One region of the Pedobacter sp. UYP1 genome, then DNA from elsewhere that is predicted to be linked to it. Evidence: riboswitches for the same ligand, from Rfam matches in the RefSeq annotation. Region 1 holds a riboswitch; the other holds the start of a gene.

The links. Region 1 has a riboswitch for cobalamin ahead of ABIB30_RS08225 (ABC transporter substrate-binding protein). Riboswitches for the same ligand answer to the same signal wherever they lie in the genome.
Region 2: another riboswitch for cobalamin. It lies ahead of ABIB30_RS11930 (TonB-dependent receptor plug domain-containing protein); the one in region 1 lies ahead of ABIB30_RS08225 (ABC transporter substrate-binding protein).

What each region holds. Positions count from the first base shown of each region.
Region 1 covers NZ_JBEPPL010000003.1:88,958-92,147, reverse strand. The annotation lists gene cbiB (adenosylcobinamide-phosphate synthase CbiB) at 1-598, shown strand, start outside; gene ABIB30_RS08230 (AAA family ATPase) at 606-1,142, shown strand; cobalamin riboswitch at 1,188-1,364, shown strand; gene ABIB30_RS08225 (ABC transporter substrate-binding protein) at 1,392-2,561, shown strand; gene ABIB30_RS08220 (iron chelate uptake ABC transporter family permease subunit) at 2,574-3,190, shown strand, end outside.
Region 2 covers NZ_JBEPPL010000004.1:409,989-413,178, reverse strand. The annotation lists gene ABIB30_RS11930 (TonB-dependent receptor plug domain-containing protein) at 1-1,984, opposite strand, end outside; cobalamin riboswitch at 2,080-2,270, opposite strand; gene ABIB30_RS11925 (polyphosphate kinase 2 family protein) at 2,311-3,190, opposite strand, start outside.

The sequences.
Region 1 (3,190 bases):
GAAATATAAAGGGCTCGAAGCCGGGCGGAAACGTTTATCCCGTATTGTAGGGCGCGACACCTCAAATCTGGACGAACAACAGATCCGTGTAGCCGTATTTGAAACTATGTCAGAAAACCTGAGCGACGGCGTAATTGCACCACTATTTTTCTACTTTATCGCTGGTATCCCTGGTATGCTTACTTATAAAATGATCAATACACTGGATTCCATGATCGGTTATCGGAATGAGAGGTATGAATATTTTGGAAAATTCGCAGCACGTCTGGATGACGTTGCCAACTTTATTCCGGCAAGAATAACAACTGTATTGATGCTGCTGGTAACTTTTAGTATGCGGGGCTGGCAATACGTGATGAAATATGGACATCAACATAAAAGCCCGAATGCTGGTTATCCTGAAGCGGCACTCGCCGGAATACTGGATGTTCAATTTGGAGGCCCGAATGTTTACCATGGGATTTTGGTTGATAAACCACTTATCGGTAGCAACAGCCGGGAAATTAAACACGAAGAATTCAAAATAGTGAGCAGTATCAATCAGGGTGTTTGCCTGCTCATGGTTTTGTCCATCAGTATTTATTTCTTTCAGCTCTAACCACTCCATGATCAGTCCAGTACAAAAATATATCATTAGCGGAGGGCCCGGCTCAGGGAAAACAACCTTGATTAACGGATTGCAGCAACAAGGTTATTTTTGTTCTGAAGAAATATCCAGAAAGATGATCATTCAGGAGAGCGCAAAAGGATCATTCTGTTTGCCCTGGATAGATATTTCCTGTTTTTCAGCTAAAGTTTTACGAGAAATGATTCTTTCCTGGAATCAGGCACCTGCAGATCGCATTGTTTTCTTTGACCGTGCTATTCCTGATATTATTGCTTACCTGGATGTAGCTGAGGTCGCTGTCCCGAAAGAATATTATACTGCTTTAGGGCTTTACCCTTACCACAAACAGGTTTTTATACTCCCGCCATGGGAAGCTATTTATGTGAATGACAGTGAGCGCTGGCAAACCTTTGAAGAGGCTGTACTCCTAAATGAAGCTATCAGGAAGGCATATATTGCCTGCGGATTTGAGCTGATTGATGTTCCCAAAAACTCACTGTCAGAGCGCATTGCATTTATCCTCGATTTTATCTAGGTTTGCAGTCTTAAGGCTGCATTTTAGGGAAGCATCTGTTTTAAGCTCATTAAGACTTGAACAAGTGCCTGTAAAATGCTTTAAGGGAATCCCGGCGTAAATCCGGAACAGTCTCCGCTGCTGTAAACCTCATTATTGAACTGCTGTTAATACCACTTTCGCAAAGAAGGGAAGGTTGCAGTTTGAGGAAGTCAGAAGACCTGCCTTATGAATAGTTATTAAATGCTTTCGGAAGAAAGGCTAAACTTTATGATGAAAAAAACAAATTATTCATCATTCAGAGGAATATTCCCCTGTCTGATCGTTTCTCTGTTGCTGATAACCTCTTGCAAACAGAACCAGTCTGGTCAAAAACATACCTCCGCAAAAACCGGCAGTGCAGCAATTAAATACGCCAAAGGCTTTAATATCGACTATTATGATGACTATAAACTGGTCAGTATTTATTCCGGTATGGGGGCACATGCAGATACTGTTCAATATGTTTTATTAGCGAAAGGGGCGAAGGCTCCTGAAGGCTATAAAAAAGCACAGCTGATACAAATCCCTGTCCAGAGCTTAATAGCGATGTCATCTATGCATATCGCATTAGCTGATTTTGCAGGTTCAGCAAATGCGATAACAGGTTTGGGGAGCTTGAAATATGTAAGTTCTGAAACCGTAAGAAAAAACATAACTGCGGGTAAAGTCAAAGAAGTAGGCATAGACGGAACCATGAACGATGAAATGCTGATCAGTATGAAACCGGGCCTGGTGATGGTGATGGGTAGCCCTGATGCTAAATTCAGTAAATACGAAACGCTGACCGGCGCGGGTGTACCCGTAATGCTCAACTCTGAATGGCTGGAAACTACACCGCTTGGCCGTGCAGAGTGGGTTAAATTAATGGCCGCATTGATGGATAAAGAAGACTACGTCAATACTAAATTTGAGGCAGTCGAGAAAGAATATAACCGCCTGGCAGCAATAGGAAAAAAGGCGGTGACCAAACCAACACTGGTTTGTGGTATGCCTTACAAAGGGACCTGGTATGTACCAGATGGTGACAGTTACATGGTTCAGTTTCTTAAGGATGCCGGTACAAATTATAAATGGGCGGATGTCCATGGAAAAGGTAGTTTGCCACTTAATTTTGAAACTGTTGCCCCAGTTGCTTTACAGGCAGATTTCTGGCTGAATGTGGGAACTGTAGATAGTAAAAATGATATCAAAGCAATAGACAGCCGTTATGCTGATTTTAAACCATTCAAAGAAAGTCACATTTTTAATTTTAATAAAAAGGTAAATGATATTGGTTCCAATGATTATTGGGAATCCGGAGCTGTTAATCCACAGCTAATCTTAAGCGACTTAATCAAGATCTTTCATCCCGAATTACTACCAGATTACCAGCTCGTTTATTACAAGCAATTGAATTAATTCCTTAAGAAATTGAACAAAATAAAAGTTTTAGTATTGCTGGCCATATTAGTGGTGGCATTCCTGCTTGATGTAGCCCTTGGTTCCGTCCACATCCCTTTAAAAGACGTGATCAAGGTCTTATTTACCCCAGATGCAGGAAATGATACCTGGGTTTATATCATTGAAAAAATCAGGTTGCCTAAAGCATTGACAGCCATTATTGTGGGCTGTGGCTTATCTGTAAGCGGTTTACAAATGCAAACACTTTTCCGCAATCCGCTAGCTGGGCCCTCAGTTTTAGGGATTACTGCCGGTGCCAGTTTAGGGGTGGCCCTGGTCATGCTTTCAGCCGGGAGTATTACCAGTTTATATACCATTAAAGAACTGGGTATTTCGGGAAGCTGGTTAATTATTGTGGCTTCCTCTTTAGGAGCAGCATTGATCATGATTCTGATCGTATCCATTTCCTCTTCTTTAAAAGATAATGTTATTGTATTGATTGTCGGCGTGATGATTGGGAATATCACACTTTCAGTAATTAGTATCTGGCAGTATTTTAGCTCACCTGAGCTGATTAAAGATTATTTGCTTTGGACATTTGGTTCTTTGGGCGGGGTAACTGGCGGGCAGCTGTTAATTCTGGCCGT
Region 2 (3,190 bases), on a different contig from region 1:
CAATCACATCGTAATATTGATTCAGGAAGTTGCTTACTTCGGCAGAAAAACGAATGCGGTCATGCTTCAACACTTTGGTATAATGAAAGGCAATATCATGCGTATACCAGGCAGGTACATAGTTATATACATTATTGGATCCCTGATTAAACCGTTGACCAACATAGATATAACTATAATTCATGGCCAGGTTTTTCCAGTCAGCGCCCAAAATAAAAGAACCACTGTTGACAGGTGTGTATACGATCTGATTTCTATAATTCAAGTTCTTATCCGTTACGTTCAGTGCTTGCTGATAAGTATAAGTTAACCCGGTAGTCAAGGAAAGATCCGTGGCGATATTCCATGCGGTCTGTACATTCACATCCAACCCTTTAATTTCTACCCTGCCTAAGTTTTGCATGCTCCAGCGGAAAAGGTTTGCGCTGGGTACAGCAACAATTTTGTCTTTTACCTTATTGTAATAAGCGTCAGTTTGAATCGATATTTGTTGTAATCTCTGTCCTTTAAATGTCTTGATATAGGTCAGTCCCAGATCATATTGTTTGGTATATTCTGGTTTGAGCAATGTATTTCCGATAGCGGTATAATACAAATCGTTAAAAGTAGGCATACGAAAAATGCTCTTGTAAAAACCGCGTATACGGAATTCCTTCAAGTTGTCAAATGGCTGCCATGAAACCATTACTGTAGGCGTAAGTTCATTTTTGTTTCCCGCAGAAAAAAACTGTTTTACTTTATCATTTACATAAGTGCTCAGTAAATTGGCCTGCACATCTATTCTCTCAAAATGGATTTGAGTAGCTAATGCTGTCAAAAAGGTATTTCTGGTGGGATAAGCAAAGTAGTCAAGATTTGCATCCAGCGTGTTATACTGATAATCACCAGATAAAACCACATCCCAGAACGAATTGATTTTATAGCGGTTGGTCAGTGACAAATAAAGCTCCCGCTGTTTGAATCTGTTATCCAGGAATCCATCGTCTTTAACAAAATCCGGATCCAGATACCGCACATAATCTTGTGCATATTTTGCCGAGGCCATCAAGTTATATCTACCCGCCTCTTTTTTATAGCTGGACTGAACAAAAAAGCTCTCATTCCATAAGCGCTGAGTGAAGTCATATCTATTGCTGACAATTGCACCAGGCAATCCCTGATGATCTTTATAGTAATATACTTTGGCTGCCCAAACACTACTGTCTTGCAATTTGCCATTCAATCCTGCCTCTAAACGCATCGTTTCGATGTCGGCATTCTTTCTTACAAATGTGCTGTCATAAACTCCATTGGTATACCTGAACTTATAGCGCCCATTAGCATTTTTATATTCTGTACTCAAAGAAGCCGAAATGGCATTGCTGATTTTATGCTGCCACAACATGCTTGGATTAATCAGCCCAAATGAGCCTCCTTTAACAGAAGCTTTAACATGATCGGTTTGCCCATTTTCAAATTCAAGATGTTTAGCGTTCAGGTATAGAGAACTTCCGGAGGCGAAACCTCTTGCAGATTGGAAAATGGTACTCTTCTGTCCATTATAAAGTTCTATTTCTTCGATATTGTCTAAGGAAAACTTGCCCAGATCGACTTGCCCGTTTTGTGCGTTTCCTAATTGTACACCATCATAAAATACGGCAGTGTGATTAGTTCCCATACTTCTGACGTTTATCGTCTTTAAACCTCCTATCCCTCCGTAATCTTTCAATTGTACACCAGAGAAAAACCGGATCGCATCTGCAACCGATAAACTGTTTAATCTTTCGAGATCTTTACCGGATAAAATTTGTAATGGGGACGCAGAAAGCTGGCGTTTGCCAAGTTTTATAGCACGAATAGAAACTTCTTTCAGCTCATTCGCCTTTTTTACGGAGTCGGTTTGTGCTGAAGAACTAAAGGGCACAAAAACCCCAAGCCATAGTATAGCAGAAAAGCCGAAAAAAGAATTACAGATGCCATCAAAGGCAAATTTTCTTTTAGTCATTTTGTTGTGAGGGTTACCCACAGCAAACAGCAGATTAAGGAAATGATTACGTCAATAAAAAGCACTCACCCCTAGCTTCAATCCCCGAAAGCTATGAAATTATAAGGCTAGAGGCAGGTCTTCTGACTTACTCCCGGATATTCATGCCTTCCCCATATTTATAACATGAGTGGCTGGATACGAATTCCGTTTAGGAGCTTACAGCTGCGGGACAGTTATGGATTTACACCATATTCCCTTTTAATCCAGATCGTTGAGATCAGGAACCAAAAGCGACGCAAAGTTATTAAAATAAGCGACATAGCATGACATGCTATTTAATTTTTTTACTCCTCCCCCATTAATTTTTTCTTGTACCCTTCTAATTTTTCCATTTCCTCAGCGGGCAGTACAGGATATTTGAGTTTCATCCCTTTGAAAGTTTCTTCAAGGATCTGGCTGATGGTCAAACGGGCGAACCATTTTTTATCAGCCGGGATAATATACCAGGGTGCATTTTTAGTCGATGTTTCTGTAATCGCATCTTCGTAAGCTACCATATAATCTTTCCAGAGTGCTCTTTCAGCAATATCTGCAGAAGAGAACTTCCAGTTTTTTGAAAGATCATTTATTCTGTCCAGAAAACGCACTTTTTGTTCTTCCTCTGAAACATAAAGAAAGAACTTAAGAATTATCGTTCCATTCTCAGTCAGTTGTTTCTCGAAATTACGAATGCTTTCATACCGCGCTTTCCAAAAGTTTTTATCTACTTTTTTAACATCCTCATAACCCGGAATTCTTTCATTTAATATATATTCAGGATGAACCTTACAAACGAGTACATTCTCATAATGTGACCGGTTATGAATACCAATCCGCCCTCTTTGTGGCAACGCTAAATAGTGCCTCCATAAAAAGTCATGTGCATATTCATTAGCATTAGGCGTTTTAAAACTAAATACCTGGCAACCCTGTGGATTTAAACCAGACATCACATGCGAGATTGCACTATCCTTTCCTGCGGCATCCATCGCCTGAAAAATGATCAGTACTGAATGTGAATTTTCAGCATATAATGTTTCCTGATGATTGCTTAATTTCTCCTTTACAGAGGCAAGTGTAGCCTTACCAACCTTCTTACCCAGGTCTCCATTATAATGGGTACTGTAGTCTTTTAACTTTATCTTTTGACCTGCGGGCGCTAAAAAGCGGTTGGTTTCTTTACTC